2 regions of the Lacticaseibacillus sp. 22 genome follow, and region 1 is predicted to be linked to the other one. Evidence: predicted binding sites of a transcription regulator. Region 1 holds the regulator's gene; the other holds the start of a gene.

Region 1 (9,076 bases):
CTCGACTTATGTGGTGGGTTTGTTGAAAGCACAAATGCCGGATCATAAAATTCACACCCGTTATTTACAGACACTGACGCAAACCGGGCGCCTGAGTTCCGTTGATCCGAATATGCAAAATATTCCAGCACGGGATGAAGGTAAGATTATCCGGAAAGCCTTTGTCCCTTCTCATCCAGATTGGCAGATTTTTAGCTCGGATTATTCGCAAATCGAATTACGCGTGTTATCGCATATTTCGGGTGATGAGAATATGCAGCAAGCCTTTAAACACGGCGTTGACATTCACGCAAATACCGCCATGAAAATTTTTGGCCTCGATTCACCTGATGAGGTCACGCCGGATATGCGCCGGCAAGCCAAGGCCACGAACTTTGGGATTGTATACGGCATCAGTGACTATGGCCTAGCACAAAATATCGGGATTTCGCGGAAACAGGCCAAGGCGTTTATCGACGGTTATTTTGAACAATACCCGAAAGTCCACGATTACATGGAAAATATGGTCAAGAAAGCGCGTGAAGACGGCTATGTTGAAACGCTCTTCCACCGCCGTCGTTATCTGCCCCAGATTCACTCCCGCAATTTCAACTTGCGCAAGTTTGCGGAACGAACGGCGATGAATACGCCGATCCAAGGGAGTGCCGCAGATATCATTAAAGTCGCGATGATTCGCATGCAAAAGGCGTTGGATGAGGCCCATCTGCAGGCGAAAATGTTGCTGCAGGTACACGATGAATTGATTTTTGAAGCTCCGACTGCTGAAATGGCGCAACTTGGCCAATTAGTGCCTAAGATTATGGACTCGGCTGTTTCACTGGCGGTACCTTTGAAAGTCGAAAGTCATTATGGACCGACCTGGTTTGATGCGAAATAAGGAGAACTCATGCCTGAATTACCTGAAGTTGAAACGGTTCGCCGTTCCTTGTTACCGTTAGTCAAAAATAAAAAAATCACCGCGATTAGCACAAACTGGGAGAAAATCCTAATTAATGGTCTGGCAACCTTTCAAAAACAGGTTGTGGGCGCTGCTGTCAACACGATTGATCGCCGCGGTAAGTATTTACTGATTCGGCTTAACAACGGCATGACGATTGTCAGTCATTTGCGCATGGAAGGCCGCTATTACGTTGTTTCGGATGCCAAAACGCCGCTGGATAAGCATGATCATGTGACGTTTACCTTTCAGGATGGCAGCCAGTTGCGTTACCGCGATCTGCGTAAGTTTGGCCGAATGCGGCTAATTCACACTGGTCAGGAGCAATTGGTGCCAGCACTGGCCAAGCTAGGGCCGGAGCCGACTGCTGCTACTTTTAGCGAAAGTGACTTTGCCCAAAAGCTAAAGCGGCATCATAAAGCCATTAAATCGGTTTTGCTGGATCAAACTGTTGTGGCCGGAATCGGTAATATTTACGCGGATGAGGTTTTATGGCTCAGCAAGCTCAATCCCCTGCAGCCAGCTAATACCTTAACCAAGGCGGAGATTCACACGTTACATGATGCGATTATCAAGGAATTGGACGACGCCATTGCCGCTGGCGGTACCAGTGCCCATACTTACGTTGATGCAGAAGGCAATCGCGGTTCGTTTCAGGATGCTTTGCATGTCTATGATCGTGAAGGGACGCCTTGTGATCGTTGCGGCACCACAATTGTCAAAATTAAAGTCGGTCAACGCGGCACGCATTATTGCCCGCATTGCCAGCCGCTACATCGAGGGGGGCAACTGGCATGACCTTTTTGTTAGGGCTGACAGGCGGCATCGCGTCAGGCAAATCAACGGTAAGTCGGACATTTAAAGCGGCTGGGTTTCCGGTGGTGGATGCCGATGTGATTGCCCGGCGCATTGTTGAACCGGGTCAACCGGTGCTTGCGCGAATTGTCCAAGCGTTTGGGCCGGGGGTCTTACGCAAGGACGGGACCCTTGATCGCGCCAAACTGGGCGACATTGTGTTTTCGCAGCCGGGACGTATGGAAGCATTGAACCAAATTAATCGCCCGTATTTGCGTGCAGCGATTAATCAAGCGCTTGCTCAAGCCAAAGCAGGCGGTGCCGCCATCGTTGTCGGGGATATCCCGCTTTTGTATGAAGCTGACTATGCCGATGCGTTTGATGGCGTTGCGGTGGTGACGGTTGATCCCGAGGTGCAGTTGGCGCGGTTGATGACGCGCGATGGCTTGACCAAAGAAGCGGCCCAAGAACGCATCGCTTCCCAAATACCATTAGCCAAAAAAGCGGCAATGGCTGATTTTGTGATCGATAACAACGGGACACAAGCCGCGACGATTGACCAGGCAAAAGCCTTGATTCACCGGCTTGAGCAACTATCATAAGCGGCTTGCACGTGCTATAATAAGCTATCAAACTTTGATTAAGAAGGTGGAGTCGTGCAATGTCCCCATTGCCATCATAATAGTTCGCGGGTTGTCGATTCGCGTCCCACAGACGGCGGTCGGGCAATCCGGCGTCGGCGTGAGTGCGAGAACTGCGGGTTTCGTTTTACAACTTTTGAACGCGTTGAACAGACCCCGTTATTGGTCATCAAAAAGAATGGCACGCGGGAAGAATTTAACCGCGAGAAGATTCTTAAAGGGCTCATCCGGGCTGCTGAAAAACGGCCGGTGACCATGGAACAAATGCAAGGGATCGTGGATTCGGTTGAAAATCAACTGCGCGCGATTGGTGAAAATGAAGTTTCCAGTCAGGCTATTGGCGAATATGTCATGTCGAAATTAGCGGATGTCGATGATGTCGCTTATATTCGCTTTGCCAGTGTTTACCGCCAATTTAAGGATATGTCCGTCTTCATGCAAGAGCTTCAGGATATGATGAAGAAGGAAAAGACTAAGAAGTAAATGTGATTGAAGTAATCAACAAAACGGACCTGAGGCGATTGTCTCAGGTCCGTTGTCTGAAAAGAGGTGAATGTCATGCAGCGCCCTGATACGTTTATTCCGCAAGCCGGGTTTGTGTTGACCAAAGCAGGTTATTTTAGCGACTTTGACGAAAAAGTGGCAGTTTCGCTTTATCAACCCTTAGTTGGCCCGGTTCCGATGGCGCTTTACCTGAGCTTATGGCAAGAAGTCAAAGACCGCGCCTTGGTCACGGATCGGCGGCCGCAACTTTGGCTGTTGGATCTTTTGGATATTGACATTGAGCAGCTGTTTGTTGCGCGCGTGAAATTGGAAGCAGTGGGGTTATTACGCACTTATTCGCAAGTTGACTCATTGGGCCGTTATTATGCGTATGAACTTTACCCACCGGTGAGTCCCGATGCCTTTTTCAAAGATGACCTGTTAGGACTCCTGCTGTATGACAAAGTGGGCGAGAATCGCTACGATGAATTGGTAGCCAAGTTTAGCTTGAAACCGGTGCGGCGTCCGGAATGGCAAGAGATTACCGCCAGCTTCTTGGATGTGTTTCGCTTTGACCATGACCTCAGCCAGGAACCACCGGCTGTTGTGGCCGCTAAAGAAGCCGTGACCCAAAAGCCGGCAAATCGTCCACGGTTGGGAAGCGGGGATGGCTACGATTGGGACTTATTAAAATCGTTGTTGGCCAATAGCAATCTGCAAACCGGACAACTGACTAAACATCAAGCGGCACTTTATCAAGTAGCGGCATTTTACGGCTTGCAACCGCCTGATTTTGCCCGCTTGATCAGTCGCGCGACCGATGTTATGACGGGAAAAATCGATTTGAATCAACTGCGCCGGCTAGCCGAACAAAGCTATACGCGCCAGCAGCCACATGCCAAACCGCAAACTCCAACCCAGACGCCAAAAGTAGCAAGTGCTGATGAGGCATTGCTTAAGCGGGCCAAAAGTATGCCACCGCGGCAGTTTTTAACTGCGGCGAAACAGGCTAAAAACGCGCGCATGTATCCGGCTAACAACGAACTGCGCGCCATTCAGCAATTGAGTGAGCGCAATGTTTTTGACGCACCGACGATTAATATTCTGATTGATTATATTCTCAGAACCAACGACAGTATTAATCAGGCGTTGTTGGATGCGATTGCCAACAGCTGGTTAAAAGCCAATGTAACCAGCCCGGAAGCTGCCTTAAACCAGATCCATGCGTTTGAGCATCAAAAGGCGACTGGCCAAAAACGTCGTCAAACTCAAACAAAAGGCACGCGGCAAGAAAAACTACCGGATTGGGCCAAAGAAGGTTATCAGCCAAAGAAAAGGAAGGTCAGTGAAGCTGATCGGCAAACCTTGGCTGCCCAATTGGAGAAACTTCGGCAGCTTGGTGATAAAGGAGGTAAGAACTAATGGAAGATATGCGCAAGCGTCTGGCCATGTTGATGGATTCCCGACAGTGGCGGGAGCGGTATTTTAAGATGGTCAAAGAAGCGTTGCAGGATCCGGAAGTCCAGACTTTCCTGAAGCAGCATGAAGCGGATTTAGCCAATGATGCCATTGACCGCGGAACTGCCAAGATTTATGAATTTGTCAGTGAGCGTAACAAGATTGCCCGAGGCGAATTACCATTGGCGCCTGGCTATCAACCCAAGCTTGTCGTGGCAAACGGTTTGATTGACGTGGCGTATGAACCGACTGATGCGAAAGTAGCGGCAGACGAAGAAGCCAAGCAAGCCTCATTGGTGACCTCGGTGAACATGCCTAAAGATATTCGCGATGCAAGCTTGGACAGTTATGATCCAACCGATGACCGACTTGATGCACTTTTGGCCGCAAACCGGTTTGTTTTAGCGGTTGTTGCCGATCCTAAGGCGTTTCATCAGGGATTATATTTAAGTGGGCCGTTTGGGGTTGGCAAGACATACTTGTTAGGTGCGATTGCCAACGATTTAGCAAGCAAAGGCGGTATCGCAACCACATTAATTCATGTGCCGACGTTTGTCGTTGAAATGAAGAACGCAATCGGCAATAACAGCGTGTTGAAAAAGATTGATAGCGTGAAGCGGGCACCGATTTTAATGCTTGATGATATTGGCGCCGAAAGCATCAGTCCATGGGTTCGGGATGACGTACTGGGCATTATTCTGCAATATCGCATGCAGGAGAAAATGCCGACGCTGTTCAGTTCAAACAAGAGTATGGCCGAATTAACCGAGTCATTGGCAGGGACGGACCGTGGCAACTCGGAAATGTTAAAAGCCAAACGCATTATGGAGCGGGTACGGTTCTTGGCAAAAGAAATTACCGTTGACGGTGAAAATCGCCGGAACCCTTTGGCAGATTAAAGGTTTTTTCAATAGACGCTACTATTCATTCACTAGATGCCATGTTGGGGCGATTCGTTTTGATAATCTTCAAAATTGAAATAATTATTTATAGAAGGGCGCTAGTTTTTACACGAAATCACAGAGATGAACAATGCGTTGTATTTAATGGCTCGGCGAATTCGAATTTCAAAAACCCTATCCGCGAGTACTAGATTTAGTGGCCAGCATCGGGGCAACGACAAACAGCAAAACGTTAAGTGACATGCTATCTGAAGTAGTATGGACAGTGAGTGTTGCTAAAAAGTTATTGATTGCTGATTACTATTATCACTGCAAATATCGATGTTAGATACCACTAGTTTAAGGATCTAGGTAGTAAAATATGCTCCCTAAATTGAAAAATGCTACAATGACATGTTTGAATACAGATCACTCTGCTTAGACGAGCTTTCCAGGGGATCGGGCTTTAGCGGTAACTGGTGCTAAAGATAGTTTTTTTAGCCTTTAAAAATATTTCGATTATGATAAGCAAGAAATTTGGTTTGGGGTTTATCCTTAGTGGGTTGGCGTAGCAGCTTTCCTTTAAAAGGGGCTAGTTCTTGGTAAAGATGAGTGTCTTCAGTAACTTGTGATGATAATCGGATAGTGTGATCAAATGCATCAAATGTAATCAGCCCTTGGTCAAAAGCTTTATCCCACAGTGGCGATAGACAGATTACGTTGCTGGGATCTAACCGATTTTCTGGTGAAGACGCCCAAGGGATTATATGTGATGCAATTAACAACGAGCGAGTATGGATTCCAGTGACTGCACATTGATAACCATAGTTCAGCCGCACCAATTCGGCGAGTTGATTTTGTCCGATTCTCTCTTTACGAGGCTCGACTTTCTCCGTTAGCTCGGGTTCATGGCGTTGAATGTGTTGGTATACAGCAACGTCTTCTTGGAGAATTTCAGGAGTGAGAGGTAACGAAGTCTGACTATCCATATGGTTTAAGACAACATTTAGAAGTCCTTGGAAATCGGTTTGTTGAATTTCAGTCATGCCGTATTGATTGAAAAAGTACAACCAATCTTGCCTAGTTCGTCGACGAAACGACCAGGGAAAATCTATTAAGTCCTCAGGGGTGAGATAATATGTGAATGCAATTGGGTTGACAATCTTGGCATGTTGATTGTTCTGGGCATCGTGAGTGATTGGACCTATTTGACCAGCACCAAAGAAATACCAAAACTTAGAACTGCCTTTTGGGCGACGGTAGATGAACCAGTCTCCGGTGCGCACCTTGTTAAATTGACGGGAGTTCCAGTGATATTGAGAGAAATCTTGGTCAGAGTAGTTATTTGCTGAAGTTGCGCCCTTTGTATCAAGAATGAAGAATCGTGTATCTGGTGTGATGGACTGACTCATCAAGGTACTGAAATCTGAATTGTTGGCTACATTTACGTAATTTTCGGAAAAATCTTTTAATGACATATTGTAGTATTTCAGCAGCATCATAAGGGTGTCTAATTTCACGAGAGCTTGACCATTTTCAATGCTAGCTAAGGCGTTAAGTGAAAGGTCATTATGATCGACAACGCTTTGACGAGTAAGGTGTTGGTCCAGGCGAAGTCGCATCAGAGCACTTCCAAATCTCGTTTGGATAATTTGCTTTTCGTTTTCCAAGGTATATGCCTCCCCATTTGTCAATAATCGTACCGGAGAAGTATATTTATTTTATACCAAGTGGACTTGGTATTTTACCCTTTCAGAAAATTACTTGCACCAAAGCGGACATTGTGGTTCAATGTAACTATCGAAGACGGAAGCAATAAAGGATCATCTACTAGAGAGTAAGGCCGTGGCTGAAAGCCTTGCAAGATCTGATCCGAACCACTTCTCGAGATTGCCCTAATGGCCCTGTTGCGCAGGTTACGCGCCAATGAAGTGGCCCGCAGCAAGACTGTCGGCAACCTGGGTGGAACCGCGATCACAAATCGTCCCTGATGTCTCTTAGGAGATATCAGGGATTTTTTTGTGAGCGCGAGCCAGCGCGGTTTTCCTCCCCAACTCAGAAGTGGTACTCGGTAAAATGGTTTCTTCGAAAAAACGACAAAGGAGTCTTACTTATGGCATTAGATATTACGTTTCCAGATGGCAGTGTCAAACAATTCCCTGATGGTACAACGGTAAAAGCCATCACGGAAGGCATTAGCAATAGTCTGGCAAAAAAGGCCGTTGCTGGCAAACTGGACGATGAATTGATTGCATACAATGAACCGATTGCCCATTCTGGCAAGCTGCAGATTATGACCAAAGATGATGCAGAAGGGCTCACGGTTTTGCGGCAGACGGCGGCATTTGTTTTAGCAGCAGCACTCAAAGCATTGTACCCTGATATCCATTTTGGCAAGGGCCAAGCCATAGAAGACGGTTTTTACTATGATACCGATCGTGCGGATGGACAAGTCAGTGTTGATGATTTACCGACAGTCCAAAAGAAAATGGAAGAAATCATTAAGGCTAACGCTGCTTTGGAGCCAGTGGTGCTCAGTCGGGCAGAGGCTTTTGACCGCTTTAAGGACGATCCGTTCAAAAAGCAACTGGTCGAAGCTGCCGGCGATCCGATTAAGGGTTATAAGCTAGGCGATTTTGTTGATTTTGAAGAAAAAGTCTTGCTTCCGAGTCTTAAGGATTTGAAGCATTTCAAACTGCTGTCGGTTGCCGGGGCTTATTGGCAAGGTAAGAGCAGCAATCCGATGCTACAGCGGATTTACGGGACCGCTTATTGGAGCGAAAAAGGCCTTGAAGATGATGCCAAGCGGCGTAAGGAAGCGGCTGAACGTGATCACCGGGTTATCGGCCGCGACTTGGATCTTTTCTTCGTTGATCCTAAAGTCGGCGCTGGGTTGCCGTACTGGATGCCAAATGGCGCAACGATTCGGCGGGTCATTGAACGCTACATTATTGACAAGGAAATCGCCGATGGTTACGAACATGTTTACACCCCTGTGCTTGCCAACCTTGACTTGTACAAGACGTCCGGCCACTGGGATCATTATCGTGAAGACATGTTCCCGCCGATGGACATGGGCGATGGCGAAATGCTCGAATTACGTCCGATGAACTGCCCAAGCCATATTCAGATTTATAACCATCACATTCGGTCTTATCGAGAATTACCACTGCGGATTGCTGAACTAGGGATGATGCATCGGTATGAAAAATCAGGTGCTTTGTCTGGTTTGCAACGTGTTCGCGAAATGACTTTAAACGATGGCCACACATTCGTTGCGCTGGATCAAGTCCAAGAAGAATTCAAAAAGATTCTGCGTCTGATCATGGATGTTTATGAAGACTTCAACATTACCGATTACAGCTTCCGGCTTTCTTATCGTGATCCTAAGAATACCGAAAAGTATTTTGATGATGACGAAATGTGGACCCGTAGCCAAAGCATGTTGAAAGGCGCTATGGATGACTTGCACCTAGACTATTACGAAGCCGAGGGTGAAGCAGCCTTTTATGGTCCGAAGTTGGATATCCAGACTAAGACCGCGCTTGGCAACGATGAAACCATGTCCACGATTCAGTTAGACTTCATGTTGCCGGAACGCTTCAACTTGACTTATGTCGGCAAGGATGGCGAGGAACATCGGCCTGTCATGATTCACCGTGGGATTGTCGGTACGATGGAACGGTTCATCGCCTACCTGACCGAAATTTATAAGGGTGCTTTCCCAACCTGGCTGGCACCAACACAGGCCGTTTTGATTCCGGTTAACAATGATCTGCACTTAGACTATGTCAACCGCATCAAACGCCAGATGCAGGCAGCCGGGTTGCGCGTCAAAGTCGATGACCGCAATGAAAAGATGGGTTATAAGATTCGCGAAG
Region 2 (5,207 bases), on a different contig from region 1:
ATGCCGGATCATCCCTTTATTTTCCGCGCTACGCAATATTATGCCAATTATCTGGCGCGATCAGGGGTTAAAATTTATCACTACCAGCACGGTTTCATGCACGCCAAAACCGTTGTCGTCGATGATGCGATTGCCAGTGTTGGCTCGGCAAATTTTGATATCCGCAGTTTCAAATTGAACTTCGAAATAAATGCGTTTATTTACGATCGCAAAATTGCCGGAACTTTGGCCGAAATCTTCCAAGCGGATATGGCCAAAAGCTATCTACTGACACCGGAAATCATTTCGAACCAAGGCTGGTGGTTACGGTTTAAGCAAGACTTTTCCAGGCTCCTGTCCCCTATTCTTTAAATTGCTTCAAAAGCCTTTCATTATAACGCGCTCACCGGCGCAGAAGTCTGCATGTAAGGACCACCCCTTAAGCGCAATGGCCAAAACCCGGCCATCACGCTTAAGGCCACTTACACTTCGTCTTCTAAACGCGCCGGTTCATGCTCACTTTCTATAAGGCGCAAATGATAACAACGCCGGTTCAACGATGTGATGCTTCGTTGAACCGGCGTTGCTTTTTGAAAAATGGCTGATGAAGATACCGCGATTAAATAAAATTGTTACCGAAAAGGACTAAAGCCATCTACTGAACGACACCCCGCGCTTGGAGACTTTCAGGGCCGCGCGCATTAACGCTGCCAATCATCCAATACCTTGGTGTGACCAAGAAGATAATGAATCGCAGCATGAACTAACTCGTCGCGTGCCGCCAATAACTCATCGCCCTCAAGATTATACTTATCGCGCAAATAACCCTCTGCAATCGCTTGATATTCTTTGCGCGCCTCGCCGCCATCGTTTAAATAAGTATCAATCGCTTCCAGATTATCTTTGGCCCGATTAGCCAGTTCTTCGGCCAGATCATCAACATGCGGCTGACGTTTGTGAGCGTAATCCATCAGCGTGTCATTCATATCAATGACGGCCGCTTCATCAGCTTTCTTGTCACGTTTCATGGTTACTTCATCTCCTAATACTATTAGTATGCACCTATGACCTATTTTCATCAACGCTGAGCGCGAACCGGCGCGGTTAGAAACCGGAACATAAGTGGCCTCAGTCGCAGACTTCTGCGCCGGTGAGCGCGTTATAGTGTGATCCCGTCTTATATTTTCCGATTGTTCTGCCAGCAACAAAGTAACGGCCACCGATTAACGATGCAAGAGCTGGCGGGAGCGGTGGAACAATTCTTGATAAAGTGCCGACCAGCTCTCGAACCTGTCACTCGCTAAATAAAAAACAGGCGTGTCTGGTACAATCGGTTCCTCACCGGGAGCCAGCGCCTGAGCAGAAATCACAAGGTCCGGGTGTTGGGCAACAGTTACCAGTCGAATATAGGCGGGATGCATCAGATTAAGGCGGACTGTTTCGTACAAAGGTTGTGGCATCATGGGATCAAGTGCCACTTTGAGTTTATCGGAAACGGCACTGTCTGTCATAAATGGCCAAAGTAACTGATAGAATCCGTCAACGATTTCAGGCCGGGATTTTTCAGTTGGAAGCTCCCGGGCAAAAAAGGCCTTAATAGCTGTCTCCAGACGCGGATAAAACGCGCGCATGGGACTGGCGGTTTTGGTTAAATCAATGTAAGCGCCGCCTGGAAAGATGCGTTCGCTAATTAAAATTTTTAACAAGTTACCCGCCAAGGCGAGATCATTGGTCACGGATGGTGAAATTCCGACGAGTCGTGTGCTGAGTTCGGCGCGAATCTTAGCGACCGTTTGCCATGCTGGCGTCTCGTTAGCGGCATGATAGCCGACCAAGGTGGCAGCATCAAATTGTTGTTCCGTATGAAAGCGTGGAATCCGCCATTGTCCGAGATAAAGATAGAGCATCTCGGCTTCAGCAGTGGCTCGTGGCAAGTTTGCTAAAGGAGCAGGTATTTTTTTAGGTAATGATGGCTGCGGTTTGAGCGCAGAAAAGTTCAAAGTACCGGCAATTGAGTGGTGGGCCTTAAGGCGATGCAAATTAATATTGGCTGAAAATAGCAACTGGGCGACCGAGAAATCGCGTTGTACCATGCCGGCCGCTTGCAACGCTTTGATGAGTTGGCGCGACTCAGGCAAAATATCGGCGAACAACGGATTCCCGATATCGACCAGTTGCCACAATAATTGGCGATAGATTTGGCGAATTCGCGGTTCAGAACCGATCAGCGATAACGGGGTTAAATTAATCGAAACTTCGGCTCGGCGCAAATAGAGTCGTAATGCGGAAATTCGGCGAAAAAAAGCAGCGCGGGAAAACCCGGTTTCAGTCAATAGATCTGAAAGCGTTGACGTGGGCGCCATCAAAGTTTTGACAAGTAGTTTCCCCGGCAGTGACCGCCGATATAAAAAGATGCGATAACGAACACGACTGATGGCAGGCGGTGCCGTCATATTGTTATCACCGCGGCGCAATAACGGCGGTGCAGCAGGATCAATTTCATGCAAATCAGCGGCTACCTTCTCCATGAGTCGGCGAAGTTGCCGATAACTTTCGCCGCGCGCCATTGAGGTAGTCACAATGTTAAGCTGGTGGTTGGGTGCGTCGCGTAAAGTGCCGTAAATCGCTAACCGGTCTCGTTCTTCGCGGTCTAGAAAAATTTCTTCAAACGCCATGGTGCCGCCTTCTTTTTCAAACTTTGCTATAGTATAGCAAATGGCGATTGTAAACTAGCTAAATAATGCCTGCTTGAGGCCACCCCTATTTTGAATCATTTTTGCCGCTCATTCAAAGTCCTCAAAGTAGCGACCACGTTGGCGTGATGGTTATTAGCAATATTTAACGCGTCCTTTTACCGGTTGCCACTGGCGTTTACTATGCAATCTTGGTATACTAAAAGTAAGCAAAAATCGGATCGACACCATATGCTCGGGGGCATCAAAAAAATTAACCCCAAGATATGGTGTTTTTCATTGACAGGCACCCCAATATTGAGTATTCTAAAAGACATAAGATAACAAGAAAGGATGATACCTATGCGTAACATCACACTGTTTACGCGCAATGGCTGTCCGCAATGCCGGATGACAAAGCGCTACCTCGATACCCATAACATTTCATTTACCGAACACAATATCAACGAAGAACCTGAATACATCGACTACTTGAAGAAAAAGGGATTCCAGCAGGTTCCCGTTCTCGAAGCAGATGGGCTTGATTCATTCTCCGGGTTCCGACCGGATGCCTTGAAGCAACTGGCTGTTTGATCAGCCAGTTTTTTTATCGCATCGAAACTAGCAAGGAAGATTAAATGCAGCGAAAGCAGGGATTAGCATGTCACTAAAAACCATTAGTCCGGATGAGGTTACTTATTACGCACTTAACAACGAGATTAACATTCCCGTTAACGACCAAATTCCGCTTAACAAAGATAAAGAAGCATTGCAGGCCTTTTTGACCGAAAATGTTGCACCCAATACCATGAAATTTGCTTCATTACAGGAGCGCTTAAAGTATCTGGTTGAACATCACTATTATGAAGCCGACTTTTTAAAGAAATATCAACCAGCCTTTTTGGAGAAGTTGAATCAGTTTCTCACTGCCCAGCATTTCCAATTTAAGTCGTTCATGGCTGCGTATAAATATTATGCTCAGTACGCGTTAAAAACCGATGACGGAACGCAATATCTTGAAGATTACAAAGATCGCGTTTTCGCTAATGCCCTTTTCTTTGCGGATGGTAACGAAGATTTGGCCGTTGACTTAGCCGATGAGATGATTCATCAGCGCTATCAGCCGGCTACCCCATCCTTCCTGAATGCAGGTCGGGCGCGGCGTGGTGAACTGGTCTCTTGTTTCCTGTTGCAAATCACCGATGACATGAATTCAATTGGCCGGGCAATCAACTCGGCTTTGGAACTTTCCCGTATCGGCGGCGGTGTCGGCTTGACACTGTCGAACCTGCGTGAAGCCGGTGCACCGATCAAGGGCATTGACGGTGCTGCCAGTGGTGTCTTGCCGGTCATGAAGTTGCTGGAAGATTCATTCTCCTACAGTAACCAGCTGGGTCAGCGCCAAGGTGCCGGGGTTGTTTATTTGAACGTCTTCCATCCGGATATCATCAGCTTCCTAGGCGCTAAGAAGGAAAATGCCGATGAAAAGTATCGGGTGAAAACGTTGAGCCTTGGTGTGATTGTGCCAGATAAATACTACGAACTCATCAAGGCTAACGCTGACATGTACCTCTTCTCCCCTTATTCAGTCGAACGCGCGTATGGCAAGCCATTTTCTTACGTGGATATCACGAAGGAATACGACAAGATGGTAGCCAATCCTGATATTAAGAAATACAAGATTAAAGCGCGCGACTTGGAAAACGAGATCTCCAAGTTGCAGCAAGAATCCGGCTATCCATACATCATTAATATCGATACAGCCAATCGTGCCAATCCGATCGAAGGTAAGATTATCATGAGCAACCTGTGTTCTGAGATTATGCAGGTTCAGGTTCCGTCTAAGCTCAATAATCGTCAGGAGTACGAGGTCTTAGGGACAGATGTTTCATGCAACCTGGGGAGTACGAATATTCCTAACCTGATGCACAGCCGTGATTTTGGTCATAGCGTCGAAGCCATGGTACGCGCGCTCACTTATGTCACGGATCACAGCAACATTGACGTTGTGCCGTCCGTGCAGCACGGCAATCACCTTGCTCACAGCATTGGTCTTGGTGCGATGGGCCTGCATACCTATTTTGCCAAGAACCACATGTATTATGGTTCACCGGAAAGCCTGGATTTCACTAACATCTACTTCCTACTGCTTAATTACTACACGCTCAAAGCTTCCAATAAGATCGCTAAGGAACGCGGCGAATCCTTCCACAACTTTGAAAATAGCAAGTACGCAGATGGCAGTTATTTTGACAAGTATCTCAATCAAACTTGGGCGCCGAAGTACGATAAAGTTCGCGACTTGTTCAAAAACATTCACATTCCAACGCAGGCTGATTGGCAGGCACTTAAAGAAGATGTGATGAAAAACGGTTTGTACCATCAAAACCGGATGGCAGTTGCACCTAATGGCTCAATTAGCTATATCAACGACACCAGCGCTTCATTGCAGCCAATTGTCAACCGGATTGAGGATCGTCAGGAAAAGAAAATCGGTACCATTTATTACCCGGCACCGGGACTGTCCAATGATACGATGCCTTACTATCAAAGCGC

What was found. Region 1 encodes NrdR, which represses ribonucleotide reductase genes. Its sites were predicted from a motif close to ACACNATATATNGTGT; they were not measured.
Region 2: the regulator NrdR is predicted to act here: its motif matches at 2,930-2,945, upstream of nrdH (glutaredoxin-like protein NrdH).

Annotation. Positions count from the first base shown of each region.
Region 1 is NZ_JBVAYD010000012.1:4,051-13,126, reverse strand. Features, by position in the region: gene polA (DNA polymerase I) at 1-877, shown strand, start outside; gene mutM (DNA-formamidopyrimidine glycosylase) at 887-1,735, shown strand; gene coaE (dephospho-CoA kinase) at 1,732-2,334, shown strand; gene nrdR (transcriptional regulator NrdR) at 2,389-2,856, shown strand; gene ACWP87_RS07295 (replication initiation and membrane attachment family protein) at 2,932-4,278, shown strand; gene dnaI (primosomal protein DnaI) at 4,278-5,213, shown strand; gene ACWP87_RS07285 (HNH endonuclease) at 5,693-6,865, opposite strand; gene thrS (threonine--tRNA ligase) at 7,309-9,076, shown strand, end outside.
Region 2 is NZ_JBVAYD010000001.1:232,673-237,879, forward strand. Features, by position in the region: gene cls (cardiolipin synthase) at 1-351, shown strand, start outside; gene ACWP87_RS01055 (hypothetical protein) at 681-1,007, opposite strand; gene ACWP87_RS01060 (helix-turn-helix domain-containing protein) at 1,203-2,654, opposite strand; gene nrdH (glutaredoxin-like protein NrdH) at 3,015-3,245, shown strand; gene nrdE (class 1b ribonucleoside-diphosphate reductase subunit alpha) at 3,313-5,207, shown strand, end outside.